DNA from 3 places in the Rhodococcus sp. MT28 genome. Region 3 is predicted to be linked to each of the others. Evidence: riboswitches for the same ligand, from Rfam matches in the RefSeq annotation. Region 3 holds a riboswitch; each other region holds the start of a gene.
What was found. Region 3 has a riboswitch for cobalamin ahead of AC1Q6C_RS20380 (ABC transporter substrate-binding protein). Riboswitches for the same ligand answer to the same signal wherever they lie in the genome.
Positions count from the first base shown of each region.

Region 1: linked by a shared signal. The riboswitch ahead of metE (5-methyltetrahydropteroyltriglutamate--homocysteine S-methyltransferase) and the one ahead of AC1Q6C_RS20380 (ABC transporter substrate-binding protein) in region 3 are both predicted to bind cobalamin.
Region 2: linked by a shared signal. The riboswitch ahead of AC1Q6C_RS23205 (CbtB domain-containing protein) and the one ahead of AC1Q6C_RS20380 (ABC transporter substrate-binding protein) in region 3 are both predicted to bind cobalamin.

Region 1 covers NZ_JBXAFD010000001.1:680,647-690,963, reverse strand. The annotation lists gene AC1Q6C_RS03290 (TetR/AcrR family transcriptional regulator) at 1-459, shown strand, start outside; gene AC1Q6C_RS03285 (ABC transporter substrate-binding protein) at 633-2,231, shown strand; gene metE (5-methyltetrahydropteroyltriglutamate--homocysteine S-methyltransferase) at 2,290-4,554, opposite strand; cobalamin riboswitch at 4,714-4,938, opposite strand; gene AC1Q6C_RS03275 (helix-turn-helix domain-containing protein) at 5,020-5,457, opposite strand; gene AC1Q6C_RS03270 (response regulator transcription factor) at 5,677-6,306, opposite strand; gene AC1Q6C_RS03265 (sensor histidine kinase) at 6,303-7,427, opposite strand; gene AC1Q6C_RS03260 (ABC transporter permease) at 7,428-8,222, opposite strand; gene AC1Q6C_RS03255 (ABC transporter ATP-binding protein) at 8,222-9,178, opposite strand; gene AC1Q6C_RS03250 (EamA family transporter) at 9,224-10,171, opposite strand; gene AC1Q6C_RS03245 (CGNR zinc finger domain-containing protein) at 10,240-10,317, shown strand, end outside.
Region 2 covers NZ_JBXAFD010000006.1:146,504-156,820, forward strand. The annotation lists gene AC1Q6C_RS23180 (GAF domain-containing protein) at 1-29, opposite strand, end outside; gene AC1Q6C_RS23185 (acetoin reductase) at 107-886, opposite strand; gene AC1Q6C_RS23190 (hypothetical protein) at 1,107-2,252, shown strand; gene AC1Q6C_RS23195 (flavin-containing monooxygenase) at 2,393-4,228, shown strand; gene AC1Q6C_RS23200 (CbtA family protein) at 4,288-5,064, opposite strand; gene AC1Q6C_RS23205 (CbtB domain-containing protein) at 5,055-5,249, opposite strand; cobalamin riboswitch at 5,275-5,413, opposite strand; gene mhuD (mycobilin-forming heme oxygenase MhuD) at 5,502-5,810, opposite strand; gene AC1Q6C_RS23215 (alpha/beta fold hydrolase) at 5,856-6,593, shown strand; gene AC1Q6C_RS23220 (HIT family protein) at 6,578-7,003, opposite strand; gene AC1Q6C_RS23225 (helix-turn-helix transcriptional regulator) at 7,043-9,730, opposite strand; gene AC1Q6C_RS23230 (hypothetical protein) at 9,955-10,317, shown strand, end outside.
Region 3 covers NZ_JBXAFD010000005.1:121,589-131,905, forward strand. The annotation lists gene AC1Q6C_RS20345 (serine hydrolase domain-containing protein) at 1-189, opposite strand, end outside; gene AC1Q6C_RS20350 (sensor histidine kinase) at 491-1,660, shown strand; gene AC1Q6C_RS20355 (response regulator transcription factor) at 1,657-2,385, shown strand; gene AC1Q6C_RS20360 (SDR family oxidoreductase) at 2,482-4,476, opposite strand; gene AC1Q6C_RS20365 (hypothetical protein) at 4,527-4,649, opposite strand; gene AC1Q6C_RS20370 (hypothetical protein) at 4,934-5,401, opposite strand; gene AC1Q6C_RS20375 (MMPL family transporter) at 5,469-7,589, opposite strand; cobalamin riboswitch at 7,661-7,806, shown strand; gene AC1Q6C_RS20380 (ABC transporter substrate-binding protein) at 7,923-8,918, shown strand; gene AC1Q6C_RS20385 (FecCD family ABC transporter permease) at 8,915-9,955, shown strand; gene AC1Q6C_RS20390 (ABC transporter ATP-binding protein) at 9,952-10,317, shown strand, end outside.

The DNA of each region.
Region 1 (10,317 bases), on a different contig from region 3:
CGTTCAGGCGTCGCACTCGGAACGCTGTATCGCTACTTTCCGACCAAACAGCAACTTCTGGCTGCGGCGATGACGGCGTGGAGCGGTCTCGAATCGGTCCGTCGTCCTGAGAAGTTGCGGGCAGACGGTGGCGAGAACAACGCGTACGAGCGGGTTCTGGCACTTCATCGCCGCGAGATGAAGGCATTCGAGCGTAGGCCCTACTTCGCTCGGTTGGAGATCGAACTCCATTCGTCCTCGGATCAGTTCGTGATCGAGTCGTTGGATCTGCGCGCAGCGGCACATCGGAGAATGCTGTTCGAGTTGATGGACGGCGTCCCGGCCGAGACGGCGAGGGTTGCGGCCGTGGCAATAGGCGGCACGATGTTGACGGCCCTTGCGCTGTGGACCAGTGGCCGGATCGGATTCGCAGAGGCCCAGCGGAACGTCGAAGACGTCATCGGACTGATAATTCGCTGAACGGTTGCAACCTAGAATTCAGTTCTTGTTTCTGCTGTCATGAACGCGAATTATCGCTTCGGCTTCGTGAAAACGAAGACGCAGGACGAGACCTTACCTAGAATTCACTTACAAATATGTCGGGTGTCCGATCCAGGGATCGACGTATCCGTGAACTGTGAAAGTGAGTCGCAATGAAGCGCTCGTACCGAGTCCGCGCTCGAATCTGGATGGTTGTCCTGGCGTCGGCGACGCTGGTGGTGACGGGGTGCGCCGGTAGCAGCCAGGGTACGACCACGGATGCATCGGACGTGACGGTCGGAGTTGTCGGTGACCAGAACAACGGGGGAGAGCCGCGATCGGGTGGCACCGTGTCGTTTGCCACCTACAACGGGATCAGCAGTCTCGATCCGGCTGACCGTCAGGACGGCGGCGCTACCGGTGGTAGCGAAATGGCAGCCATCTACGACCTTCTCATGCGCTTCGATACGGCGGCGGGCGAATACGTCCCCCACTTGGCGCAGTCCTTGTCGGCCAACGGCGACAACACGGTGTGGACACTGAAATTGCGCGACGGCGTCACCTTCAGCGACGGCACTCCGATGGACAGTGCGGCAGTCCTGTGGAGCATCGATCACTATCTGCAGAAGAAGGGAACTCACGCGCTGGTATGGAAGACCGCTGTGCGCGAGACGAATTCACCGGATCCGAGTACGGTCGTCTTTGCATTGGCGCAGCCGTGGGACGAGTTCCCGATCATGTTCACCACCGGTCCCGGCATGATCGTCGCGCCCTCGTCGATGGCTACCGGCACGTTCACCCCGATCGGGGCAGGCCCGTTCACCGTCGAGAAGTTCGCCTCCCAGGATGAATTGGTGCTCGCTGCTCGTCCGACGTACTGGGACGGGGCGCCGTACCTCGAGAAGTTGCGCTTTCCCGCAATCGTCAACGAGAAGAGCAAACTGGAAGGATTGCACACCGACGGAATCCAGGTTGCCTATCTGAAGTCTCCCGACTTCATTCACGAGGCTTTCGAAGCCGGTGATCCCGGATTTGTGTACTCGGCCAGCATGGCCGGAGTTCTGGCAATCAATCAGCGCGACGATCGGGCAGCGAAGGACGAGCGCGTGCGTAAGGCGATTGTCGCTGCGGTGGACCCGAATACGTTCAACGAGCGAGTTCAGGGCGGCTTCGGCGAACCCGGCACCGACATGTTCGCGTCGTGGTCGCAGTGGCACGGATCGGTGGCCGGGAACGGCTTCGACCCCGAGGCGGCCAAGAAGTATCTCGCCGAGGCGAAGGCGGACGGTTACGACGGAAAACTGACGTACGTCGGGATGAACGATCCGGCGACGCAGCGCAGCGCACTGACGTTTCAGTCGCTCTTGCAGGCAGTGGGTTTCACGGTCGACATCACCTACGCAACCAGCATCAACGATCTGATTTCCATGCTGTACGCAAAGCATGACTACGACGTGTCCTACTTCGCGTTCAACGTGCTGGAAGAGTCACCGTTCGTGCGTATGTACGGCAACCTGTTCAGCGAATCGCCGTCGAACATCCTCGGTTACAAGAACGCTCGGATGGACGAGTTGCTCGGCAAGCTGCAAACAGCGTCTGGCGAGGATGAGCGGCGAGCCGTCATCGACGATATTCAAACCGTGGTCAACGAGACGGCGCCGATGGCCGTGGTCAACTCCGGCAAGGTTTTCATCCCGTGGCGCGAGAACGTGCACGGAGTGATGCCGAGTGCGGACGGGATTCTGCTCTTCGGCAACACGTGGTTGAGCTGACCCCCGTGCGCCTTTTTGGTAGTGCCCACTACCAAAAAGGCGCACAGGGGCTTTGTCCCTATAGCTCCGCTCGTACCAACTTCGCGGCTTCGACGAGGTTACGCAGTGACGCCTCGACCTCGACGGAACCGCGGGTCTTCAAACCGCAGTCCGGGTTGACCCACAACCGCTCGACAGGAACAGCTTTGAGTGCCTCACGCAGGGATTCGGCAATCTCGTCGACGCTCGGCACCCGCGGCGAGTGGATGTCGTAGACACCCGGCCCGACGCCGAGGTCGAACCCGACCGAACTGAGATCGTCGAGGACCTCCATGTGTGAGCGCGCCGCCTCGATGGACGTGACGTCCGCGTCGAGGCCGGCGATGGCGCCGATCACCGCTCCGAACTCGGAGTAGCACAGGTGCGTGTGGATCGCGGTGGAATCCGCGACGCCCGAGGTAGCCAACCGGAAGGCGCCGACCGACCAGTCCAGGTAGGCGCGCTGATCCTCGGCACGCAGTGGGAGTAGTTCTCGTAGAGCGGGTTCGTCAACCTGGATGATTCCGATTCCGGCGGCCTGCAGGTCGACGGTCTCGTCTCGAATGGCCAGTGCGACTTGATTTGCCGAGTCGGCGAGGGGTTGGTCGTCGCGGACGAACGACCAGGCCAGAATGGTGACGGGTCCGGTGAGCATGCCCTTGACCGGCTTGTCGGTCAGGGACTGCGCGTACGTGATCCAGTCGACGGTCATCTGCTTCGGGCGGGAGACGTCGCCGTACAGAATCGGCGGACGCACGCAGCGGGTGCCGTACGACTGGACCCAACCGTTGGCGGTGGCGAAGAATCCGTCCAACTGCTCCGCGAAGTACTGGACCATGTCGTTGCGTTCCGGCTCACCGTGAACAAGAACGTCCAGGTCCAGCTTTTCCTGGAGCGCAACAACTTCGGCAATTTCGGCGCGCATACGGTTGACGTACTCGGCTTCGTCGATCTCGCCCTTGCGCAGTGCTGCGCGAGCGATGCGGATCTTCGAGGTTTGCGGGTACGAACCGATGGTCGTCGTGGGCAGCGGCGGCAGAGAAAGCAGTTCGTCCTGGGCAGCGCGACGTTCGGCGGCGGGCGCGCGACCGGTCGCCGAGTTCAGCACGGCGGCCAGGCGTCCCCGAACACTCGCATCATTGAGTCTGCGATCGTCCTTGCGGGTCGACGCGGCCGCTCGTGCCAGAGCGAACTCGTCCTCCACCGACTCTCGGCCCTGTGTGAGAGCGGTTGCGAGAGTTACTACTTCCTTGACCTTCTCGGTGCCGAACGCGAGCCACGAGCGCAGGGCCTTGTCGACATCGGCTTCTGCGTCGAGAGTGTACGGAACGTGCAGCAGGGAGCACGATGTGGAGACGGCAAGAGTATCCACGCTGCCCAACAGAGCACCCAACGTGCTCAGTGCCGAATCCAGATCCGACCGCCAGATGTTTCGTCCGTCGACCACACCGGCGACGACCAGTTTGCGGGCGAGTTCGGGGACGGAGCCGATCGAATCCTGACCGGCCACCAGGTCGACGGCAAATCCTTCGACGCCGGTGGACGCAAGCGCGGGCAGCGCCTCACGCAGCGAACCGAAGTACGACGCCAACAGGATCGACGGCCGCTCGGACAGCGCTGAAAGCTGTTCGTACGCAGCGCGTGCCGCTTCGATTTCCTCGTCGGTGCGATCGCCCACGAGGGCCGGTTCGTCGAGCTGAACCCAGCTCGCACCGGCCTTCGCGAGCTGACCGAGTAGATCCGCGTAGAGGGGGAGTAGTTCTTCGAGTCGCGAGAGCAGCGGCTCGTCAGTGCCGACAGCCTTCGAGAGCAGCAGGAAGGTGACCGGTCCGATGACGACCGGGCGGGCTGCAATGCCGTCGGAAAGTGCTTCTGCCAGTTCGGACAAGACCTTGGACGGGTCGAGTGCGAACGTGGTGGACGGCGAGATCTCCGGCACCAGGTAGTGGTAGTTGGTGTCGAACCACTTCGTCATTTCGAGCGGCGCGATGGTGTCCGTCCCACGGGCAGCGGCAAAGTAGCGGTCCAACGGATCGGCGACCGACGCGACGCGGTCGGGCAGCGCGCCGAGAAGAACTGCGGTGTCGAGCATCTGGTCGTAGAAGGAGAAGGTATTGACCGGGACGGAGTCGAGGCCCAGGTCACGGAGGTCGGCCAAGCCCTGCCGACGGAGGTCACGGGCGACAGCCTGCAGGGCGTCGGCGTCGATGCGCCCTGCCCAGTAGCTTTCGGTTGCCCGCTTGAGTTCTCGATGAGGACCGATGCGCGGTGAGCCCAGCACGGTCGAAGTGAATGTTGTTGTCACGGAGTTTCTCCAGATTGCCAATGCACTGATGGCCACTGCCGGCAGACGGGTACACCTCACGAGACCCCGAGTTTCAGCGGGCAGCACTGCCCGCACCGCACACGAGGTCCGATGGAGATCTACACGCCCATTCCACGAGGCGGTGGACCGTCGGGCACGGCGTGCCCGACACAGTCGGCAGGTCTTCGGACTCGCGGGCACTCGATCGAGTTGGATCGAACCTACTGGCCGTCGCTTCCCAGGCGGATGCCCAGTGCACATGAACGGCGGTCGTTCCTGCTTACCGCTGCGGGACAGTCCCGGATTTTCACCGGGTTCCCTCTCACCCCGACAGCTTGCGCTGACGGAGCTTCGACGCCGGGACCGGTCTTCGGGGCTCCTCATGACCGTGCCGGGCGAACCAGCTGCATCGACCAGCATAAGGCCAACCCTCCCTGAGCAGTCAAGGAGAGTCGGCGAAGGGCGCTATGCGCGTGACATGTAGGAATTCGAGTCCGGTGGTACGCGCGGAAGATTTTCGGAGGAACGTAGATTCTCCGCCATTTCGACAAGCAGATCCTGTGAAGACGGTGAGAGGTCGACGACACGGGAGGTGAGGTTCCGCAGGCGCACGTTGTGCAGCTGTTCGAGGAGGGAGAGGTCTGCCTCGCCACCTGAGATCGCGGGCGGAGTGTGATCGGACGGGGCGTAGAAGTAGTCCGGATGGACGTTGAAGAAGTGGGCGAGGGCGGCAACCACTTCGGGTGACGGATTGGTTCGGACGCCGGTGCGCAGTTGCGACAGGTACGGCGTGGAGATACGGCAGCCGAACTCGGTCATGCCGCGAACGACCATCGCGTTGGTGACGTGAAAGTCGGCAGTCTCGAACAGCGAGTTCAAGCGATCGTTGAACTGGTTCGACATGAGACGTCCCTTCCCCCGCTACGCACAGGCTCCGTCGATTCAATTAACTGCATCATAGCCAGGTATCGAACGATTAGCTGTTTCGGATTCTCGCGAAGCGGTCGTTTGCAGGGAAAATCCCTAGGGTAGAAGGTCCCTACTTTGAGTGATCTGGACAAATCGCCATCACGAATCGAACGGCGAACTATTTGCCGGGGAAGGCTATTCCAGACGCGCGGATCAGAGCCAGCCGTTCGACTCGGCGATTCTGACGGCTTCCGCGCGCGTCGACGCACCCGTCTTACCCATCGCGGATGACAGATGATTTCGAACTGTCCCGGCAGACAGGAAGAGCGCCCCTGCGATGGCTGCCACGGGTGCGCCGTCGTGAGCGGCGCGCAGTACTTGGGTCTCACGCTCCGTCAGGGGCGACTCGCCGCTGACGAGGCTGTCGGCCGCAAGGGTGGGATCGACGACGCGCAGTCCGGCGTGGACACGCCTGACCGCGTCGGCAAGCTGCCTGGCGGGGGTGTCCTTGACGACGAACCCGCCGGCCCCGGCGTGCAGGGCTTTACGAAGAAATCCGGGACGGCCGAACGTGGTGACGATCAGAACCCGGGTGTCGGGCGCTGCCTCGCGAAGGGCCGCCGTCGCGGCGATTCCGTCCATGCCGGGCATCTCGACGTCCAGAAGCGCGACGTCCGGGCGGTGTTCGAGAACGGCGGACACCACCTCGTCGCCGCGACCGACCTCGGCCACCACGGACAGGTCGGATTCCAGATCGAGCAGCGCGGCCAAAGCTCCTCGCACGAGCGCCTGATCGTCCGCCAAGAGCAGCCGTATGGTTGCTCGATCGCCCTGGCTGTTCACTCTGTCTCCTGTTCGACTACCTGAAGTGCAAACCCCTGCGGCTGGGGATGAGTGATGACCACTCGTGCGCCCGACGCTCCGGCGCGCTCGCGCAATCCGATCAGACCGTTTCCGGAAGACGTCGACTCGGCCCCTCGTCCGTCGTCGACGACCGACGCACTATTCTCGTCGACCGTGATCCGGCAGTGGGTCGCACCGCTGTGTCGAACGACGTTGGTGACGCCCTCACGGATCGTCCATGCAAAGAGTTCCCGAAGACGCGTGGGAACCATGTCGGTGCTGCTCGGCACGTCGTCTTCGATACCTGCCGCACGCAAAGCCTCTCGCGCTCGGGCTATCTCGACGGGTAGCGAAATCCCACGAAATCCTTCGACGGCCGAGCGCACGTCTGCCAACGCGTCACGAGAAAGTCTTTCGAGGTCGTCGAGTTCGCTGCGTGCACGTTCGATATCGACATCGAGTAGGCGATTGGCCAGTTCGGCTTTGATCGTGATGACGGTCAGCGAGTGCCCGAGGATGTCGTGCAGATCGCGCGCCATCCTCGTTCGCTCCTCCATGATTGCCCGCTGCTCCTGCTCTTCGCGTTCATGGAGTATGGCGAAGTTGCGGCTGATCAGGGACATGATTCCCCAGGTCGCGAACGCGGCCGCGCAGACTCCGAGTGAGAGTCCGGAGTAGTTCCCCCATCCGGACGAGAGGCTGACTATCTCCACGGAGGCCGCGAACACCAAGGCGAGAATGCCGCCGGCGACGGTCGGCAACAGTGTCACCGCTGTCACCGCGAGGTACGGTGCTGCTGCCAAACCTGTCGGCCCGACGCTCACGATCATCACGGCGGCCAACGCGGTCAAGGCGGCCAAAGCCAGTGCAGCTTCGCGAATCGTCGGCCGAGTCATTGTCATTCGACGCCGCTGCTGCGTTGTGGCGAACGTGTAGAGATAGAGCGCACTGAAGGCGACCGTCGCGAGAATCCCTGTCCAGCCGCGCAGTTCGTCGCGCAGATTCCATCCCTCGATCAGCGGCCCGCCGAGAAATACCATCCAGACCGCCGCGAAGAGAACGCCGAAACGATTCCGCCGCGGGAGCGCGACGGAATCTTCTCGGTCAGTCGTTTGCGACAACTACACACGCTCCGTATCTCGTTGGAACCGCCAGATCGCTCCGCCGGCGAAGATGGCGAACCACACCAGGATATTGACGATCCAGGTCCAGTGAATGCTATTGCCCGTCAACGGTGCGTGGGCGAGGGCGTTGATGCCGAACATCGGGGTGAACTGTGCGATGGTCGCCCATACGGAACCGTCGGTGAGTGGTACGAAGAGTCCGCCGCCGAATGCGAGCAGAGCCAGTCCCGGTCCGAGCAACTGCATGACGTTCTCACTGGGGAGTAGGTACCCCATGAACAGGCCGAAGGCCGCGAAGATCGACGATCCCAGCCAGGCGATCAATGCCGTTGTGAACCAGAGTGATCCGTCCATCTGCGCCGAGGTGAACGCGCCGACGACGTAGACCACGAGAATCGAGACGAGACCGAGCAGCATCGCCATGATCAGTTTGACGGCGATGTAGGCGACCGGGGTCAGGGGAGTCAGCCGAAGTTGTCGGCTCCACCCGGACGCTCGTTCGATCGAGACCATCGCGCCGCCGCTGGTGGTGGCCAGCATCGCGCCGTACAGGGCCATGCTGATCATGATGTACGCGGCGACATTGCCGTGCCCGATCCCGTGGTCGTCGTCGCCTTGACCGAGACCGAAGACGAGGAAGAAGACAACCGGCATGACGAGCGTGAAGATCATCGTGCGCCGGTTGCGAGTCAGGCGACGAAATTCCAGTCGCAGTAGCGTCGTGTTGAATCCGCCGAGAGGTACGACGGTTCGCTCGGCTCCGTAGGTATTCGCTTCGGTTGCAGTGGTCATCACTTCTGTCCTTCGGAGTTGTTCGACGTGAGTGCGATGAATGCGTCTTCGAGGCCACGCGAGACGATTTCGAGATCGCGAGCCTGCGTATTGGTCAACAGGAACCGTGCAACGGCATCGGTGTCGCCCGAGTGCACGAGCAGCGACTCACCGCGCACCTCGACGGCGTCGGAGTTCGGTATGGCTCGCAGGAGTTCGTCGGTGATGCCTGGAACAGTCGCGCGCAGGGTGCGCCCGGACGCCATCGCCTTGACCTCGGCGGTGGTCCCGTCTGCGACCACGGTGCCTTGCCTGACCAGGATGATGCGGTCGGCGTAGACATCGGCCTCTTCGAGGTAGTGCGTCGCAAAAAGCACAGTGCGACCGTGATCTGCGTCGGCGCGGATGGCGGACCAAAAGTCCCGACGCCCTTCGACGTCCATACCGGTGGTGGGCTCGTCGAGAATGAGCAATTGCGGGTTCGACAGCAACGCCATCGCAAATCGCAACCGCTGTTGTTGTCCGCCTGAGCATTTGCTGACCAGGCGATCGGAGATGTCGAGGATTCCGGCTCTCCCCAGCACTTCGTCGACCGGACGGGATTGGGAGTACAGGCTGGCGGTCAGCTGCACCGTCTCGGCAACCGTCAGCTCTTTCAGTAGTCCGCCGGTCTGCATGACTGCCGAGACGAGTCCGCGGGCAATCGCCGATCGAGGTGACATTCCGAAGACGCTCACCTCGCCTGACGTCGGCCGGGACAGGCCGAGGATCATGTCGATGGTTGTCGTCTTGCCTGCGCCGTTCGGGCCGAGGAACGCGACGATCTCGCCGGGGCGGATGCTCAGGTCGATACCTTTGACGGCGTCGACGGTTCCGAAACTCTTGCGAAGTCCGGTCAACCGGACGGCGTCGTGTGCCGATCCTTCAGTGAGTGTGTGCAGTGCCTGTGGTGAATGCCGTGCCTGTGTTGAGGTCATACATAGAATCTGCTCGCTTCGAGGTCGTGATCCCTCGTCCGTCCGTCATTCTTCTGCCATGACATTTGTCATCGGGTCGGCCGGTATCTGTTTCGGTGCAACCTGGCCGAGGCGCGCGAGGACCAACCCCGCGATGATTGCTGCGCCACCTACAGCTTGGAGTGCGGTGACGGATTCCCCGACCAGGATCCACGCGGCGACGACCGCGCACAGCACTTCGGTCAGCGCTACCAGAGACCCGATTGTCGGCCCCAGCAGCGTGATCGCGGCGATGCCGGTGAGATAGGCAATGACAGTGCTGACCAGGACCAGGACCACCACCGGCAGCCACACGTTCACCGAATGGTCTGCCACGACGGCGTTCGAGGCCGAGAAATGGAGGGGGAGGACGCCTACGAGTCCGAGCGCGCCGATGACCACTGCACTGACCGTGAGCCCCGATGCCGCGAGCACAACAGGATGGAGATCACCGTCCGCACGTTCGGAAATGACGAAATAGACTGCAAGGCATGCCGCGGCGGCCAGTCCCCAGGCGACTCCGACGGCACTGATCTCTGCCGATCCGAAGACGTCGATCACCACGGCGGCGCCGATCAAGGCCACCGCCGCACCGAGAAGCGTCTGCACGCTCGGACGCGCGCCCTTGGTTATCCACACCCACCCGATGACGATGATCGGTGCAAGGTACTCGAGAAGCAATGCGACGCCGACCGAAAGATGTTGCACGGCATTGAAGAAGCACAGTTGAACGCCCGAGATCGCGAAGACCCCGTACAGCAGTACCGTTCGCGTGTGGGTGCTCACCTGTCGTAGGCGAGGCCATTGGGTGGCTAAGGCGATCACCATCATCACCAGTGCGCCGCCGGCAACGCGCGCGAACACTGCGCCGCCGGGGGACCACCCTGATTCGATGAGAGATTTCGCGAACGGGCCCGATACGCCGAACGTTGCCGCGGACAGCAGAGCGAAGATCAAGCCGTTGCGAGAGTTCACGTCGTCACCCGTCAGGAGTAAAAGCGATTACGATGCTGACATTAGGTTGATACGGCTCAGGAGTCAAAGTGCATTTTGCTGGTGACACGGAATCGGCGCTCGTCTTCGCCGCGTCGTTGGTCAACACGGCCCGCGGCGGGGCCGAA
Region 2 (10,317 bases), on a different contig from region 3:
TAGTCGCGAGGATCCTCGCCGGGCGGCATCGCGGGCTCGGGCAACCGCTTTTTCAGCGAAGATACCGTTTTCAGCGAAGACACCGCTTTCAGTGAAGACACCGCGGTCAGCGGTAGACGAGGCCGCCGTCGATGAGACCGGCCTGACCGGTCATGTAGTCGGAATCGGGCCCGGAAAGGTACGAGACGAAACCGGCGACATCGTCGGGGGTTTCAGCTCGACCCAGCGCAATTCCGCCGACGAACTTCTCGTAGGTGGCGCCCTCTGGTGCACCGGTCAATTCGGCGAACCTCTTGTCGATCGTCACCCACATGTCGGTGCCCACGACGCCGGGGCAGTACGCGTTGATGGTGATTCCGTCGGACGCGTATTCCTTGGCTGCAGCCTGAGTGAGGGCCCTGACCGCGAATTTTGTTGCGCTGTAAACACCTAACATGGCGAACCCGTCGTGACCGGCGATGGATGACGCGTTGATGATCTTTCCGCGCTGACCCAGAGCTTGGAACTTTGCTGCTGCAGCTTGAATTCCCCACAGGACGCCGTCGACGTTGACGCTCCAGATCTTGGAGACCTCTTCCGGCGTCGCGTCGGAGATCGGGCCGACGAGAGCGATTCCCGCGTTGTTGACGATGACGTCGAATCCGCCCAATTCCTGGTGTGCATGTTCGACGGCTGCGTGAACCCGCGCGCGATCGCTGACGTCGGCGACAAACGTCGTTGCACGACGGCCGATCTGTCTGATCTCGTCGGCAACCGCATCCAGCTTGGTTTGGTCGAGGTCGACCAACGCGATGTCGGCGCCGTCGTGGGCGAGGCGGAGAGCGATTCCGCGTCCGATGCCTTGGCCGGCGCCGGTGACCAGTACTACCTTGCCCGTGATGCTCATGCAGTTTCTCCTCGTAAGCAGTGAACCGGTTGCCTGGGAACCGGTGAGTGATTTGTATGTGACGGCGACCACAATGCGGAAGGGTTGCACCGTGTTGCAATTCCGCAGAATGGGGCAGCGGTTGCAACCCTCGGCAACCCTCCCGGTATCCCGCGCGACGGCTCCATAGTTGCGCCACCACTTCGCGAATCATCTTGCGAGACAATCTGGGAGAGGGAACATGACCGCTACAGTCGACACACCCACGGAACCGGCCACGCCGAGCCGACAACCGTCACGCCGCTGGATCGGGTTCGGGATCGCGAACCTCGTGATCGTTCTCGTGCTGGCGGTTGCGAGTTGGTACCTTCTGGCCGATCCGACCACCAGTCCCTGGAGTTTCTATCCTCTGCCGTTCAACGCGGCGCTTTTCTGGGCAATCCTTTTTGTTGTGTTCATCGGCTTCAACTGCGAGTTCGCCGGCTTCGACCGACTCCCGCAGCCGGCGAAAGGCCTGGCGATCATGGTCGCGACCGCGGTCTTCGCCGTCGTCGTGACGTGGCTCCTGGCAAACGGCTTGGGGAGTTTGTACCCGGATTTCGCGGCCGATCGTGAGGGCGGCCTCGGATATTTCGCGGGTGCGCTGTTCGTACTCTTCGGCTTCGGGACCTGGGTGATGGTGGTCCTGAACTGGCAGCATCGGCCGTGGACTTCCCTGGGGATGAAGCAGCCGTTGGTGGGTTTGTGTGAGATCGCGTTTGTCGCCGTCCCGACGCTGACGCTGTACTTCGTGTTCGGTCTGCCGTCCGTATCGCTGTCCGCCACGGATCCGTTGATGACCGTCGACACCGTGCTCGGGTGGTTCTACTGCGTCGTGGTGGTCGTGATCCTGACTGGCCAGACGCTCGACAACTGGCCGTGGCGACTGTTCGGCGGCGGGGGTAAGACGGCGCTCGCAGCCACGATCGGTAACTTCGCCGTGGGAACCGGCTTGTACTTCGTGGCACTTCCGGTCGTGAAGGCGCTGGTGGGAAGCGATGCCGTTGCCGAGTTGGGCGGTGTGATCCATCAATTCCCGGCGCAGCTCGGGGTGTGCTGGGCATTCTGGATGATCTTCTGGGCCAACGCCTTCGGTAACAAACCCACGGGCTTTGCGGACGGGGTCAACCTGGCGATCCGCGCGCTGCTCACGTTTGCGCTCGCGGTGGTCACATTCTTGTTCTATTACCGCTTTGCGGCAGAGTACATTCTTCACGAGCCGGCAGTTGTCGACGGATTGCACGGCAATGCACTGGGTTTCGTGGATTGGGCCGTGTTGTGGACGCTGTTCTACGTCGTGGGATTTCAGTCGCTGGGACTCGGCAGATTCAAGCCTGCTGAGGGGTGAGTCGGTTGCCCGCACCTCGGTGCGGGTAACCGGTATCGGACGCCGGCACCGCGTCCACTGATTGCAACAGACTGCAACGCTTGTGACCGGGGCCACTTATGGGATGTGCTGTGTGTCACATTCACAAACAAGGAGAAGTGATGACGCAAACCATCGATTCCGCAGTCACCCCCGAGGTGAAGTTGACGGCGGTGACACCTCAGGAGCGCGTCGACGCCTGGCTGGCGGATTTCGAGTCGGCCCTCGCGGCTCGTGACATCGAGCGTGTGGCAGGCAAATTCGCACTCGACAGCTTCTGGCGAGACCTGGTGTCGTTCACCTGGAACATCAAGACCGTCGAAGGTCGCGAGCAGATCGCCGACATGCTCTCCGCGCGACTCGACGACACCGATCCTTCGGGATTTCGGACGACCGAGACACCCGACGAGGCCGACGGCGTCACGTCAGCCTGGATCGAGTTCGAGACTGCAACCGGTCGCGCGCACGGGCACCTTCGTTTGAAGGGAGATGAAGGTTGGACCCTGCTGACGTCGCTGCAGGAGTTGAAGGGACACGAAGAAGGCAAGGGCACTCGTCGTCCGCGCGGCGCCAAGCATGGGGCAGACCCGAACCGCATCACGTGGGCCGAGCAGAAGGAGATCGAAGACCGCGAACTCGGTTACACCACACAGCCTTACGTCGTGATCGTCGGCGGCGGCCAAGGCGGCATCGCCCTCGGTGCCCGGATGCGCCAACTCGGAGTACCGGCCATCGTGATCGACAGCCACGAGCGACCCGGCGATCAGTGGCGCGGACGCTACAAGTCCCTGTGCCTGCACGATCCGGTTTGGTACGACCACCTGCCATACATGCCGTTCCCCGACAACTGGCCGGTGTTCGCGCCCAAGGACAAGATCGGCGACTGGCTCGAGATGTACACCAAGGTCATGGAGGTTCCGTACTGGAGTTCCACGACCTGCACCTCGGCGTCGTTCGACGAGAAGACCCAGGAATGGACCGTCGAGGTCAACCGCAACGGCGAGAAGCTGACGTTGCGTCCCAAGCAGTTGGTGATGGCGACGGGTATGTCCGGGAAGGCCAACGTTCCGACGTTCCCCGGGCAGGACAAGTTCCTCGGCGATCAGCACCACTCGAGCAAGCACCCCGGCCCGGATCAGTACGTGGGCAAGAAGGTCGTCGTGATCGGGGCCAACAACTCCTCGCACGACATCTGCGGCGCACTGTGGGAGAACGGTATCGACGTCACGATGGTGCAGCGCAGCTCGACGCACATCGTGAAGTCGGATTCGCTGATGGATTTGGGCTTGGGCGATCTGTACTCGGAGCGGGCACTGGCCGCCGGCATGACGACACACAAGGCGGACCTCACGTTCGGTTCGCTGCCGTACCGGATCATGCACGAGTTCCAGATCCCGGTGTACGACGCAATCCGTGAGCGCGACAAGGATTTCTACGATCGCCTCGAGAAGGCGGGCTTCGAGCACGACTGGGGCGACGACGGTTCGGGCCTGTTCATGAAGTACCTACGCCGTGGCTCGGGCTACTACATCGATGTCGGCGCTGCCGAACTGGTTGCCAATGGAGACATCAAGCTCGCGCACGGCAATGTTCGTGAGCTGACCGAGAACAGCGTGATTCTCGAAGACGGTACGGAATTGCCTGCCGACGTGGTGGTCTACGCGACCGGCTACGGCTCGATGAACGGCTGGGTGGCGGATCTGATCGGTCAGGACACCGCCGACAAGGTCGGCAAGGTGTGGGGCCTGGGGTCGAACACCACCAAGGATCCGGGACCGTGGGAAGGCGAGCAGCGCAACATGTGGAAGCCGACGCAGCAGGAAGCGCTGTGGTTCCACGGAGGCAATCTGCATCAGTCGCGCCACTACTCGCTGTACTTGGCATTGCAGTTGAAGGCGCGCTACGAGGGCATCCCGACGCCGGTGTACGGACTGCAGGAAGTGCATCATCTGAGCTGAAATGGAACTGCTGTGCGCCTTTATTAACCGCGGGAGGTTAATAAAGGCGCACAGCAGGTTCAGCGAAGGGCGTACTTCTTTGCTACTTCGGTGTTCTTGGTTGCGCGCTCGGTAAGGAAGGCGAATGCCAACCCGAGTACGAGCCAGAGCGTCGCCTGCGTAGCGAGCGAGGAAAGTCGGAACTCCCACAGCAGAGTTGCCGGGAAGTCCTCGCCCACCTCGTTGATGCCGGGAAGCGAGACGTAACCGATCGCGACGATCACCAGGAACGCAGCCACCGGAGCAGCGATGCGCACGCTGAGGAACTCGTGCCCGGAAACTGCCTTTGCCGCCGCTGCTGCCGCGGTGACGGACAGCAGCCCGAGAATCACGGCGGCCAGCCACAGCAGTGTGCGCTGGTTGATGGTGTCGGGATCTCCGACGGCCGGCGGATTGGCCGGGTACTTGAAAAAGGGGACAGCCTCGATAGCCAGCCAACCACCGACGGCGATGGTGATCGCCAACAAAGGCCCGGACATTCCGGTGAGTCGTCGAGCGTAATTGGCAACGACCGAGAAGATCGCCCCGAGTGCCAGTCCGGCAAGCGCCGTGCCCAGGAACAGCCCGGCGCGCTGCCCGTCGCGGCTCACCAGTGGTTCTTCTTCGTCACCGTGCGAATGCCCAGCGGCTTCGCCGGAAACCTCACCGGTGGCGCTGTTGGCTTCTTCGATCGCAATGGCAGCGTTGACGTGCGGTTCACCCAGCACGAATGCAACTCCGCCGGCAAGGATGCCTGCGATCAGACCAGCCAACAAACCACGAATGAGAAGCTTCGTGAAATTGTCGGCTAGTGGCACGGCAGGCCCATCAAGTGTCGACCGTCGTGCATCAATTCATGCATGTACATGCCGGTGCGAGAGATAGCGCCCTGGTCGAATCCGACCAGGTAGAGAGCCAGCATCGCGAACAGAACTACTGCAGCGGCGAGGAAAGCAAGACGAGTCGAATCGATCGACGTATCGGGAGAATAGGCGAGAGCCATCGAAGCCTCCTGGGATTTTCGCGTCCCCTAGGTCCATGCGATGGCCGAAGTGTCTGGCTGTCGAAATTGTCGTGCCGAAAAAGGCACTTCACCTCGAATTACAGTGGCGCGACCGCTCCGGGCTTTCACCGGATTCCTGTCGGACCATCGCGTTTACATGCGAACTTTTGCACTACAGCCCGCACCGTGTCAACGCGTGAAGCCGAGATGACCGTCGATTGTGCCCGCCAAGGCAGGCACAATCGCTCGAGATCAGCTCTTTGCGGCGACGTCCAGGACAACTTCGAATTCGAGCAACGACGCACCCGAAGCGACGGGCTTCGCGCGCTCGCCGGAATGGGCTTCACGGGCGGGGCCGTCACGCCAATCGGCGAACGCCTGCTCGGACTCCCACTGAGTCACCACGAAGTAGCGGCTCTCACCGGCGGTGGGGCGGAGGAGTTGGAATCCGAGAAAGCCCGGGGAGTTCTCGACTGCGTGAGCGCGTGCTGCGAAGCGCTTCTCCAGTTCGGGGCCGGCGCCCTCGGGGACCTCGATTGCATTGATCTTCACGACTGCCATGCAAGCGACATTACCCGCGCACCTTCACCGCGTACCGTGACACTCGTGTTGCATGACGAAGGTGGAACGGGACAACCGATTCTGTTGTTGCACGGCCTCATGGGCAGCTCCCGAACGTGGCGACGCCAGGTGCCGTGGATCCGCGAGTTCGGCCACGTCTACACCTTTGACGCTGCCGGTCACGGCAGGCCGGCGCCAGCGGCACTGACTACCGAGGCATTCGTCGAGGACCTGACATCGGCGGTTGCGTCCATCGAGGAGCCGATGATCGTGATCGGTCATTCGATGGGGGCTCTGCATGCGTGGTGCTTCGCCGCCGCGCATCCCGAAAAGGTTTGTGCGCTGGTCCTCGAAGACATGGCCCCGGACTTTCGTGGACGCACCGCTGCGGACTGGGCGCAGATGATCTCGGCGTGGCCGCAGCCGTTTGCTTCCGAGGAGGCGATGAAGGAATTCTTCGGCCCCGTCGCCGGCCAGTACTTTCTCGACTCTTTCGACCGCCGCGACGACGGGTGGTACCTGCACGGCGACGTGTCGACCTTCCGCGACATCTCGGAGGAGTGGGGCACGAGGCATTTCTGGGATCAGTGGAAGGCGATCGAGGTGCCGACCTTGCTGATCGAGGGAGAGTTCACCATCACCCCCGAGGGACAGATGCGAGAGATGGCCGAGAGGCCGGGAACTCGGTACGTATGTATTGCCGATGCAGGCCACCTGGTCCACGACGATCAACCGCAGCGCTATCGCGAAGTGGTGACGGAATTCCTTCAGACCGTGAGCTGACTTCGGATCGACGCGCCCACCTGCTCCAGCTCGACGGCTCGCCTGGCGAGGAGTCCAGCAGCGAACTTCGCCTTGTCGCCGCGATGGCGGGGGACGACGTGCAGGTGCGAGTGGAACACGGTTTGGCCCGCGGCACGCCCGTCGTTGACGAGAAAGTTGACTCCGTCAGCGGCGATGTCGCAGCGGCGTAGAGCTCCGGCGATGAGCGTGCCGACGCGGAACATCTCTGCGCCTTCGTGACTTTCGAGAGCATCGAGGTTCTCTGCATGACGCTTGGGGACCACCAGGGTGTGTCCGCGACTCACCGGCCGTGCATCGAGGAATGCGAGAGTTGTCTCGCTCTCGTGAACGAGAATCGCCGGCTCGGTCAGCGCGACGATCTTGCAGAAGACGCAGGAATCGGTGCTCATGCCTACAGAATGTAGTCCGAAATCAGATCCGACCCCGGACTACAGCAAGCGCAGTTGGCGTGCCCTCGTGATCGCTTCGTTTCGATTGTGTACGTCGAGCTTCTTGTAGAGAGTGCGCAGTTGAGTCTTGACGGTGTTGACGGACACGTACAGTTTGTCGGCCATCGCAGCCGACCCCATGCCGAGCGCCAGGAGTGAGAGGACTTTCTGCTCGCGTTCGGTCAACTCCACGATATGTACGAATTCCGGAAATGATTCCGCAGGCGACCTTTTCGAGAACTCGGCGAGTGCACGCGATTTCGTTTCGGCCATCGATTCGAGTTTCTCGACGTCCGCCGATGCGATGGTCGCGAACGAACGTAGAAGTCCGGTCTGATCCGCGATGCTGCACGCTCTGGACCACTCCTGAGAGGCGAGGCGTGGCTCACCCAGCTCGGAGTGTGCAACCGCTTGCACCAGAAGCGATTCCATCTGTGCCCGCGGATAGGATACGCCAGACCAGTCGAACTGGTGACACAGCGCCACCGCGGCCTCGTTCTGGCCGATCCGCTGACGTAAACGCGCCACCGACGTGAGCGTCCACGGATTGGCGGCAGGATCGATGATCTCCTTGGCCAGTGCTACGGCATTGTTCCCCTGTCCGAGAGCGAGCAAGAGATCGATCTCTGCGGATTGCAACAGAGGAAGCGCGAAAGATGTAGCCGTGTACTGCTTGGAATGTGCTTCGATCGCATTGTGGAGCAACAGTAGTGCCGCAGTGTGGTCGCCGGAGGTCAAGGCGAATTGGCAATGCGCATAGACGACGAATGCCCACAGTTCCTCGGTGTCGGACGGAAGACCGAGTTCGGTCAATGCGAGACGTGCGTCGTCGAAGTCGAGTGTGTCGAGAGCAGTGAGCGCCCGTGCTGTCAGGCCGGCGATCTTGACCACAGGTTCGAGCCAACCGCCGGGGTCTGGATGCTTCTGTTCGAGTTCGGACCAGTGTGTGGCCTGCCGCGGCTCACCAGCCAGCGCCCAATTCAGGGCGGCACTTCCCGCAGAGTTACGAGCGATGAAGTCGACTCCATGAGACAGGGCGCCGTGGTACGCCATTCGAGCCTTGATCGTGGATTCTGTGAACCTGCCGCTCAATTGAAAATTGATCGCCCATTGAAGTCGCATGAGAGGGAGCTGTGCGCTGACCGCTTCCGGGTTGTTCTCCAGCGCACTGCGACTGAGATGAGACAGGCGCCTGGTGGTTTCTGCTGCGAGCCCGTACTCGCCTGCCATCCTGAGCATGATCGATTGAACGCAGGCAATGCTCAAGGCGTCCTTCGCGCCGGCTTCAGCGCCGAGAGCCCACAGTTCTGCCGGCGATTCGGGTAGCAAGTCGACTACCGTCGAGCGCTCGCTCGGATGCATCGTGAACAGTGCGCGCCCTGCCTCCACTGCAGAGTGTTTGTCCGCTGCTTCCGCCGGAATCCGTTGGAGAGCAGAGCGAACCGAGTCCAGATTGTGGACGATCATCGTCACCCAGTGTTGCTCGACGATGTCTACTGCCAGGGTCCAGTTCTGTGCCTCGACCGCGTAGTCCAGCGCCGACGCGTGATGACCGTGGTCGAGTCGGTTGTGTGCGAGGAACGAAAGACGTTGCGCCGGATCGGCTCCAGCGCGCTTTTGGTGCGCGAGTATCGATCGACGAATGGCGGGAGGCAGCTCCCAGGTTTCTTCGGCTTCGGTCTCGACCCGTGACAACAACCCGGCTGTCTCCAGTATCGCCAGGCGCACGCGAATCTGATGAACGGTCTCGCCATCCTCAGGGTGTTGGGACTCGAACAGCATGGCGGCGATGTCGACGGTGATCGATCGCGCAAAGGCCGTCGCGAGCAGGAACTCGAGTTGTTCCACATGATCAGCGGTCATGAGAACGGATTTGTTCACGTAGTCGTCGATCGCCTGCGCGATGTTCTTCCTGATCATCTGCTCGCGGTTGCGGCTACCCGATGTCTGGACGGCGGGAACGGCGACACGAACCAGCGCTGGCAGCCCACCTGTCAGGGATGTGATTTGTTCGGCATCACCGTCAGTCGTGTTTACGTCAGCTTGTGCGAGCAAATGGGCGGTATCGGCTCTCGTGAACAACAGCTCACTCGCGCCTATCACCTCGTGGTCCGTGTCGAGCAGGTACGGCTCGGAGAACATGCCGAAGCCCGAGAGCGTGACCACGAGGTCCAGGTTGTGACAGAGGGCGAGGAGTTCGATCAACTGATCGTCCAACTCTGGTTCCGATATCAGATCCGGCCTGATCAGCACGAGCAGCACGGGGCGGCTGAGGGCGTTCAGGGATTTGGCGACAGCGGTGAAAGGATCGGCGAGATCGTCGACGTCGGGCAGTGTGATTCCGGCAGCGTGGATTCGATCGAGGACAACGGCCCAGAAATCTTCGAGTGTCGACGAGGGCCGTGGGGCCGAGACCCAGACGAGTATTCGTTCGGATGCCAAATGGGCGCGCAGCCACGATGCGATCAACGACGATTTCCCGTGGCCGTTCGGTGCACGGACGATGGTCAGCGCGGCACGTCGGTCAAGTTTGTCGAAGAGCGCTTGCCGGGGAATCGACGTCGCGAGGGTGCGCCTTTCGGGAATAGCTGCCCAGTCGTGGCCGTCCATCCCGAACATCAGCGCGGACCCTTTCTGCTTTCGCGCCCCGCAATGATTGAAGAGTTTGGGCGGATTGTCTCGATCCATCTATCTACAGGGAGGAGCGTAGCTGGTGCGAATCCAGAGCGTGCCATCCCGGGCAATTCACCCGGGAATTCACCCCGGCTGAGAGAAGTTCACCCACACAATCACGCCGTCACCATTGGCTTTCGAGTCCCTCGAGCGACTTCTATTGAACGTAGCTCGGGATTCGCCAAATGTGGCCGCGAGCGCCTGTCGGAGGCCCGAGAGTCAGACATCGAAGGAGCGTCGTGAGAACTCGTCTGTCAGAGGTGCGGTCGAAGGCCGTTGTCGTCGGACTCCGGCCGAGAGCGTGGCGCCGAGGAGTGCGAGGTATCGGCATAGTTGTCGTGACCGGAGCTCTGGTGGTCGGCGCTGCTGCGCTCGGCTTGCTGCCGATGCAGTCGGATGTTCGATTGGCGGCCGAGGGAGAGTTCGTGCCTCCCTTCACCGTCGAGCTGACGGCGATTGACGGTGCACCGCCCTTCGATCCCGCTGACGGTCCAGGGCTCGATTCGGGACCGTCCAACGGCATTGTCCGAGAGGGTGATCCGGTGACGTATGTCATCGACATCGGTGTCCGGGGCAACCCGCTCTCCGACGTGGTCGTGCAA
Region 3 (10,317 bases):
GGTCAGGTCACCGACTCCTGCGGTGTAGTTGTGGGAGTTGCCGTTTCGGTCTTGGATGCTTGCGAGGGCGGCGGGTAGTCCGTCCTCGCTCACCAGCGCGTCGAGGGAGCGTTGAACCGCATCGTGCCGCGCAGCGACGGTATCGGCGGACGACGAGCACGCACCGAGGGTGACCACGCTGAGAGTCATTGCGACGGAACAGAGGGCGCGGTGCCGTTTCCGGCTTTGTCTTTGGGGTGAGGGAGGCTGGCCCTGTCGACTGTGGCGGCGCATCAGTAGAACTCCTTGGAGAGATTGATCGGTCTGGACACGATCCTGTCTGCTGGAGGATTGGTCGCGCATCGCTCCGACGCGGGAAAACCATCTCCCTCGATCGGGGGAGGCCATCGCCGAGCGGCCCAGTCATACTTGTCGAATCATGATCACCGGACTACGACCGCTGATGCGGGGCTCTACATACTCAGCTGTACTTTTCGCCTTTTGTGGTGTGTTGGCAAGCCTGCCACTTCTGGTGGTTGCGATGTTGCCTGCTCTCGCGTGGCAATCCGCACCCGAGTTCGTCCGGGTGCTTTCGGTCCTGCTCATATGGGTGACTTTGGTAGGAGCACTCGGCCTGGTGCATCCTGTGCGACGCGCGCTCATCGTTTCTGCCCGCCGACTGCTGCAGGTGTCGCTGCCGAGTCCAGCGCTCGGACACCGTACTCCTAACCTCTCGGACATTGATCGCTGGCGGGCCCCGCTCTGGATTGTCCTGCATGTCATGGTGGGTTGGCTGGCGGCGCTCGCGACCAGCGTCCTTTTCATCATGGGGATTTCGCTCCCGGGGAACTGGCTCGGCGGCACGGCGCGAATCAGTCTGTTCGATACGTCGGTTGACGTGACGGGTGGATGGACCTGGGTCGTGGCGGCCGGCTGCCTCCTGCTTGCGGTAGGAATTTGTGTCCTGGTGGCAACACTGCTGAGATGGCTGGCGCCACGACTGTTGGGGCCGTCCACGGCTGAACGGCTCGCGCTGGCGGAAGAACGTGAACTGCAACTGGCCGAACGTAATCGGGTCGCTCACGAGTTGCACGACTCGATCGGACACACGCTCACCGCCGCCACGATCCAGGCGGCGGTGGCCGGCGAGGTGCTTGCCTCCGATCCTGCCGCAGCGAGGGCCGCCATGCGTAGCATCGAGGAGTCGACACGGGCAGCGCTCGAGGACCTGGACTACGTACTGGGTGTACTTCGCGAGGAGAGGCCTGGGGCTGTACCTTCTCGGACGCTGTCGGACTTGCCTGCGTTAATTGATCGGTTGCGGCATGCGGGGGCGGTTGTGGAGGTGAACCTGTCGGGTGACCTTTCACAGATCCAGGGGACACTCTCTCGCGCGGCGTACCGGATCCTGCAAGAGGGGACGACCAATGCTCTGCGGCACGGGGACAGCGGGCCGATCGAAATCACGGTGGCAGTCGGCTCGGAGAGCGTCGAGCTCAGAGTGGTCAACAGCATCGGGGCAGTGACCGGGGGAAAGGCAGACGTAGTTCGAAGATCAGGGCGCGGCCTGGCAGGTTTGGCCGAGCGCGTGCGACTCTTGAACGGTGAGTTCAAGGCTGGACCGGACGGAGCCCAGGGCTGGCGATTGAGTGTTCAGTTGCCGGTACGGGTGGCACGATGACCGAAGCCAATTGGAGTGAGGACGCCGCCAAACCTGCAAGCATGCCAGTCACCCTGCTGATTGCGGATGACGACGACGTTACCCGCAGCGGCCTGCGTATGCTGCTCGCAGCTCAGCCCGGGATTGTGGTCGTCGGCGAGGCTGCCGACGGTATCGAAGCAGTGGAGCTTTCGCGGCAACTTCGTCCGGATGTGGTGCTGATGGACGTGCGGATGCCGCTGCGCAACGGAATAGAGGCAACTCGGCACCTCCAGGCCGAGTGCACCGAACCGCCGAAAGTCTTGGTAATCACCACTTTCGAAAACGATGGCTACGTCACGGCCGCACTCAGTGCGGGCGCGAGTGGCTTCGTGCTGAAGCGGCTCCCAGTCCCGCAGATCGCAGCGGCAGTACGTGTGGTGGCGGCGGGCGAAGTGATCCTGTTCCCTGCCGCGCTACGCCGGATGGTTACGCCACGCCCGTTGGTCTCCGCTGAGGCGTTCCCGAATGCAGCGCTGACAGCAAAGGAGGAAGAGGTATTGCGGTTGATGGCCACCGGGCTGTGCAACTCGGATATTGCTCAGGTTCTGGTTGTGAGCCTGGAGACAGTGAAAACGCATGTCGGGAACGTGCTGGCAAAGCTCGGTGCTCAGAATCGGACGCACGCTGTCGTCATCGCCTACGAGTCTGGTCTGGTGGTCCCGGGGTCAGGCACCGATACGGAACCCTGTGCAACTGGCGGTTGATTGCTTTTGTCAGCGTGACCCGGTGAGGATTCGCCGACTGAACCTACAGATCCGTTCCTCTTGCCGAAACGCTCCGAGACGAAGTCACACCACCGGTCACCAGTGCGTACCGGGCACGAGTCGGGCGGCACGACGGCCGAGTTTGCGGATGCGCGAGCGCGAGTGGTGCTGTCGCGCCGGTGTTGCCGGAGCGTCTGCCGGAGTTTCCTTGTCTACCTGACCCTTTGCCGCCGGAGAATCGGGGAAGGCCTGGTACATCTGGTTGAGAATTCGGTCCTTGGTGTGCGGTGCGAACAGGGTTCCCAGATCACCCAGGGTTCCCAGTGGTACGTCGATGCGTTTGGGGCGGTCGATCAGCGCGCGGATCACCATTGCCGCAGCCTTTTCCGGGCTGGTGATCGGGCCGTTGTTGTATTCGCCGGTCGGAGCGATCATCGGTGTTTCGACCAGCGGCATGTGGATGGTCGTGAAAGTGATTCCGTCCGCCAGGGTTTCAGAGGCGGCTACGTCCGAGAAACCGTCGAGGGCGGCCTTGCTCGCCACGTAGGCCGAGAATCTAGGCGTTGCCGCCTGGACTCCCGCGCTGCTGATGTTCACGATGTGGCCGAAGCGGCGAGAACGCATGGTCGGTAACAAGGCGAGCACCAATCGCACAGCGCCGAAGTAGTTCACGGCCATCGTTCGTTCGTAGTCGTGGAAACGATCAGTGGAGTGGTAAATGCCGCGCCGGATGGATCGGCCGGCGTTGTTTACCAACATGTCTACGTGATCGTGTTCTGTCAGAATGCTTTTGATCGTGTGCTGGACCGACTCGTCGTCGGTGATGTCGCAGGGGTAACCGAACGCCTTGCCTCCGGCTGATCGAATCTCCTGTACTGCGGCATCGAGTTCGTCGGTGCGGCGTGCGATCAGGAGAACGGTGGCGCCCTTCTGAGCGGCGGCAATGGCCGATGCCTTGCCGATTCCGGAAGAGCCTCCGGTGATCAGAACGATCCGACCGACGAGTGGTCCTTCGGGACTGTTACGTCGTGCGCGATTGGGATCGAGGTTTGCGCGCCAGTACTTCCACAACACAGTGGAGTACGACCCGAACTCGGGGACCGCCAGTCCTGATCCGGCCAGGGCGGCAACGGTTCTCGCGGAGGTGAATGTCGGCGCCATCGTCATGTTGTCGAGTAATGCTGCAGGCATGCCGATGCGATCGAGGAAGACCTTCCGCGCCGATTCTGCCGAATCCATCGGCAATGGCGAGACAAAGGGTTTGGCGATCACGCCCGGCAGGCTGAGTGCGGGCCGGGGCGCTCCGGCGGCCTTGGCGAGTCCGGCATAGATTTCGCGTACCGGTTGAGGTTTCGGATTCACGAGATGGAATGCTTCGCCGTCGTGGCCGGGCGCGTGCATCAATTCGACGAGGGCGGCGGCTACGTAATCGACGGGCACCACATTGGTTGCGCCGAGGTTGGGGATCGGGACGGGGAGTGCTGCAGGTAGTTTCGCGAGTAGCGCCAGTCCTGGAAACAAGTAGTACGGACCGTCGATCTTGTCCATCTCCCCGGTGACGGAGTTGCCGACCACGGCAGACGGCCGATAAACACGCCAGGTGAGGCCTTCTCGTTCTCGAACGAGCTTCTCGGCCTCGAACTTGGTTCGGTGGTAGGGCGTCGGAAAGCCTTGGCCGCAATCGAAATCGGTCTCGCTGAACGTGCCCGGATAGTCGCCTGCGACTGCGACCGATGACACGTGATGAAGGGTGGCTCCCAGTTTCGCAGCAAGTTCGACCACGGAGCGTGTGCCCTCGACATTCGTCGAAGCCTGCTCGTCTCCGGCGGTGATGTCGTAGATCGCGCCGAGGTGAAGGACGTGGTCGGCAGGTGGGGGAGAATCGATGCCCAGCCCAGGCTCGGTCAGATCTCCAATGAGCGGATGCACGCGATCGCCGCCGGGAATTGCCGACACCTGTTCTTCGAGTTTGGCGACAGAACCGGCTCTGACCAGCACATGGATCTGAGCAGTTTGATCACGCTCGAGCAGGAGTGGCAGTGCAGCTCGTCCGAGAAATCCGGTACCGCCAGTGACGATGTATGTGGCCATAGTCGGTAACTTACTCCAAAGTAAGATCAGCGGCTAGAGGGAAACGAACATCAATGCGTCATGACCCCGTCCTCGGCGTCGAAGTCGATGCCCGCGGAGATGATTCCGGAGAACAAGAACGCGACGGCAAGCGCAAGAGCGGGGATTGCAAGGATCCATTCGAAAATTGTCATGCTCCAAGTCTGACGAAATCAGCTTCGGAGAACATCGCCCTGCGGGGCGATTTAGACGATCGGGCAGTCATCCTCGAGGACGACTGCCCGATCAGGGAAATCCACTAGGTCTGTTGCTGAAGAGTTTCGGGCGCAGTGGGGTGCGCACTCGTCCTTGCGTCGCGTGACGTGATTTCGGATGAGATGTGGGCGGCCGTTGTTCCGAGGGTGTGAAGGCCATGCGCCGTCCGCCAGTAGACCGGCGCACCATCGTCGAGGCGATGGAGTGGCCAGGCCGGCAAACCCTAGGCCGGTTCAGCGCCCGACAAGTCCTCGACCGCATACGGGGTCGTTCCTTCGAACAGAACACCGATCCCGAAAGGATCGGCCATCTCGAGCCTTGACTCAGCGAACCGCAGCAGCCAGGTTCCGTCAGCCCAGATCACCGCCTCAGGTTCGCCGAACAGTGACTCCGTGGCGTCCAACTCCACGAGTTCGGAGTGGCGGAGGCCGAACTGTGGCCCACGCAGCTGTTGACGCAGGTAATCGGCGGCGACTTCGGCAAACTCACCGAACCGGGCCATCACGGTCGCAGCGAGCTCACACACCGCAGACTCCGGCACGGTGGCCGGCTCGATAACCAGACTCACCGGCCTGGAGTCACCGACCCCCTGGACATCGATGCTCGATGTCCAGCACGCCAACGAATCGTCCGAGTCGACACGCGAAAACACTGCTGAGCCGACCACAACACTCTCAGGTAAGTCATCCACGACCCCTAGTCAAACACGGCTCTCCGCAGGATCCCAGGCACTCTTCAGCGACATGATCCAGTCGCGATCAGTGGCCGATGCCGACCTTCGCGTGAACCTTTTTCATCCACACAGGAGCCCACCAGTTCGCTTCGCCCATCAACTTCACGAGCGAGGGCACGAGCAACATGCGGATGATGGTCGCGTCGACGATCAGCGCGACGATCATGCCGACGCCCAGGAACTTCATCACTGACAGCCCTGACATTGCGAAGGCCCCCGTCACCACTATCAGGAGTAAGGCGGCAGCCGTCACGATGCGGCCGGTGCGCTCGGTTCCGAACTTGACCGCTTCCTCTGTCGTCGCTCCCGCGTTCTTGGCCTCGACCATCCGTGACATCAGGAAAACCTCGTAGTCCGTGGACAATCCGAACACCACCGCCAGGATGAGCACGACAAACGTCGCCTCCAGCGGAGTTTGACTGACCCCGAGGAGTTCGACGCCGTGTCCGTCCTGGAAGACGAAGGTGAGGACACCGAAGGTGGTCGCGAGACTCAGGGCTGCCATCAGCACCGCCTTGATCGGCAGCACCACCGAACCGAACGCGAGGAACAACAGGATCAGGGTGGATCCGACCATGATGAGGATCATCACCGGTAGCCAGTGCAGGACGGCGTTGTTGCCGTCGTCGACCATGGCTTGACCGCCGCCGACAAGCAGCACCGTTCCGTCGGGAGCGGAGATCGCACGCAGATCTGTCACTGCGGCGCTCTGTGATTGGGGTGTAGAGCCCTCGCTGTAGAGAGCCTGAACCGCGACGAGTTGATTGGTGCTCGCGACGACGGTCGCCTGACCGATGCCCTCGACTCGACCGGCGGACTCGGCGATCGCTGCACCTTCGGCCGGGGTGAGAGTGTTCCCGTCCTCGGCCTGAAGGATCATCGTTGCGCCATTTCCGGTTTGCGGGAAGTCGTTGACCAACGTGTCCATTGCAACGCGAGCGGGGTCGTTGTCCGGTAGTGCGGTGTACGAGAGTTCTCCCAGCCGGGCGCCGAGCAGCGGCGAGGCCATCACGAGCAGCACAGCCACGATTGTCACCGAGACTGCGACCGGACGCTTCATCACCCACGTGACGACGCGGCCCCAGAACTTGCGCGAGCGTTCCTCGCCGCGTTGCGCCGCATCCTTGCGCCATGTCAGGGCGTTGATGCGATGCCCCAGAATGGCAAGTAGCGCAGGCACAGCGGTCAGCGACAGGACGGCCGCGCTCAATACCGCAGCGATCGCGCCGAAGCCCAGAGACCGGATGACGGCCTGGGGGAATACGAGCATGCCGCTGAACGCACAGATCAGCAGTAGACCCGAGAACATGACGGTGCGACCCGCCGTCAGAACTGTCCGCTGAGCAGCCGCTCCCGGGTCCGAGCCCGAATTCAGTTCTTCACGGAACCGACCGACCACGAACAGTCCGTAGTCGATGGCCAGTCCCAACCCGAGAAGAGAAGCGACGTTGATCGAGAACGAGGACACATCGGTGATCAGCGTGAGGATTCGCAGAACCGCCAAAGCACTCAGGACACTGAGTACACCCACGAACACGGGCACGGCAGCAGCGACGATGCCGCCGAAGATGAAGACCAACAGCACCAGAGTGATCGGAATGGCGATGGCTTCGGCGACCACCAGGTCCTTCTCGAGCTTGGTGTTGAATGCGACGCCGACGACGGTGTTACCCGCGAATTGTGCCTCGGCACCTTCGACTTCGAGCTTCGGCAGGAGATCGGCGAAAGTGGCGGGCGTGACGCCCGAGTCCGGTGCCAACGTGATCGCGACGGCCGCCATGGATCCGTCGTTCGAGAGCAGGCTGGCCTTCGCTGCGGCGTCTGTTCCCCAATACGATTTCACCGAAGCGGTCGGCACTTCGGTTTTGAACTGGTCGACGGCGGCTGTCACTGCCGGCCCGATGTCGTCCAGAGTCTTGCCGTCCGTGGGCGAGTAGATCGCGATGATGTCCGGGGTCTGCGGTCCGAGATTGTCTTCGATGATGTCGGCGACCTTCGCGGAGTCGCTGCCCGGATCGATGAAGCCGCCCTGGCTGAGCTTGCCGAACACTCCGAGTCCCCACACCCCACTGATGAGAACTATCAGAACCGCGAGGCTCAGTACCCACCATTTCCGGGCGACGACGGTTTGGGCCCAGCGTGTCATGTATCAACTCCGGTGTGTGGGGGCGTCTGGCCAGATCGACTGTAGTGGGCGTTTGGTCTTGAATCGGAAACGTCATGCATACTGCTCGAAGCACTTGCAAGCCACGCGTGTGGGGGAAGCCGGTCCGAATCCGGCGCTGACCCGCAACGGTAGGTCGATTCTCGGTAGTCACCGAGTGTCGGCAAGCCCGATTACCCGCCGCGCGGTGTGCGACATCCATTCGTCGTGGTCTACGAAAAGGAAGTCCAGCAGGAGCTCTGGCCGAGGATCAGCGTGCGGGCGGAGTTGTCTGTCGGATCCTCATTCGTGGCTCAGAGCCCTTACGAGGTCCCCGTGTCACTTCAGTTCTCCCCGTCCCGCGCCGCCGCTGTTCTCATCGCGGTCGCCTTGGTTTCGGCAGGTTGTTCCAAAGGTCAGGAATCAGAGTCGGCGTCTGCTGCGGAATCCTTCGCACAGCCGGTGTCCGTGACCAACTGCGATCGCGAGATGACCTTCGATTCGCCGCCGCAGCGCATCGTGTCTTTGAACGGACACGTCACCGAAGCCCTCATCGAGATCGGCGCGGGTGATCGGATTGTCGGGCGGGCGTACAGCGACAACCCGCCAACTGCCGAGACCGCCGATGTATTCAACAAGATTCCCAGCCTCTCCGATACGTTCCCCAGCATGGAGCAGGTTCTCGACGTCGATCCGGACTTCGTGGTCGGAGGAATGACCAGTGCCTTCAACGAGAAGCAAGGCCGTTCCCGAGACGCTTTCGGCGAGCGCGGAATCAACACCTTCCTCTTCTCGGAATACTGTGGCACCGGGTTCCCCGACATCGGATTGCTCGAGAACGACTACACGCAACTCGGTCGAGTCCTGGGCGTCGAAGATTCCGCCCGCGAGGTCGCAGAGGAGATCAGCGATGGTCTCGATTCCGTCCGCGCTTCGGTCGGAGACGCGGCGCCGGTACCGACCTTCTTCTACGACAGCGGTGACCAGGTTCCGACGACCATCGGCGGAGTCGGCGTCGGTCAATTGGTCGCGGAATACTCCGGCGTCTCGAACATCTTCGCCGAAGGGACAAAGCCCTACATCGACGCATCGTGGGAAGCTGTTGCCGAGCGTGCACCCCAGGCGATCGTGGTCATCGACTACGGCGACAAGACAGCCGAGCAGAAGATCGACTTCCTCCGTGCCCAGCCGTTGATGGCGACCACCCCTGCTGTGCAGCAGAACCGGTTCGTCGTGGTTCCTCTCGCTGACCTGTTCGAGAGTTCACGGTTGGTGCGTTCGGCACAGACCATCGCAACAGCCTTCCATCCAGGCGCTGACGCGGCGAAGTGACCCGCACGCGTTACGGGTACGGCGCCCTGCTTGTCGGCTTGGCGGTCGCCTTGGCGATCGTCCTGGGGTTGGCCGTCTCCTTGGGATCGGTTCGCATTCCCGTCGGTGACGTCTGGGCGATAGTCGGAGCCCGTTTGGCGCCAGGGACTTTCGAGACGTGGTGGACCGCGGCGCGGGAGTCGATCGTGATCGACTCCCGCCTGCCACGTGCACTCACTGCCGCGGTGGTGGGTGCTTCGTTGGCGATGTCGGGCGCTGTTGCTCAGGCTGTCACACGGAATCCTCTTGCCGACCCGTATCTGCTCGGAGTTTCGTCGGGTGCGGGATTCATGGTGGTGCTCGTGTCGGTGCTGGGTTTCGGCGCCGGCCTCCTCGGGGTTTTCACGATTCCGGTCGCAGCATTCGTCGGGGCGATGATCCCGTTGTTTCTCGCACTGCTGATCGGCGGCCGGTATCCGCAGCCGACCGCGATCATTTTGGTGGGTGTCGCGCTCGCCCAGATATTCTCGGCGCTCATCACCTTTTGCATCCTGGTATTGGCCGATGATCGGCACGTGACGTCGGTGATGCACTGGATTGCCGGCGGATTCGGTGATGCACGATGGTCGACGCTGATCTTCCCGACGATCACACTGGCCGTCGTCGGCACAGCCCTTCTGTTCAGTTCGCGATGGATGGACGTTTTGCAGACCGGTGACGACGGGGCTGCTGCACTCGGTATGAACGTCCGACGGTTCCGTGTGTTGTCCTTGCTCGCGGTCTCCGTACTGGCGGGCGCAGCAGTCAGCGTTGCCGGTGGAATCGGTTTCATCGGTCTGCTGATCCCGCATCTGGCCGGCTTCATCGTCGGCACCAGAGCAATTCGACTGCTCCCTGCTGCAGCCCTGCTGGGCGCCGTCGCGATGGTTGCCGCGGATACCGCTGCGCGCTCGGTGGCACAATCCACTGAAGTTCCGGTCGGAGTGATCACGGCCCTCGTGGGTGCACCGATCTTCGTCTGGATGCTCTACCGGCAGTATCGGAGGCTCGAACAGTGACACAGGCCAGAACAGTGACACTCCCGAAAGACTCCGAAACTGCGCCCCTGCTCGAACTCGTCGAGACCCGGGCGCGGCTCGGAAATCGCGAAGTGTTGCGCGGCATCACTTTCGCAGTCAAGTCCGGTGAAATATTGGGCTTGGTCGGGCCGAACGGCAGTGGCAAGACGACGGCGCTGCGCTGCTGCTACAACGCTTTGACGCCGACAGGTGGCGCAGTTCTGATCGATCAAGTCGACTCGACGACGCTCTCGCGTAAGGACATCGCCCGAACTGTCTCGGCAAGTGTTCAAGAACCCACTGTCTCGGCAGGACTTTCGGTTCGTGAATCGATCGCGCTCGGACGAACTCCGCACCGCAGC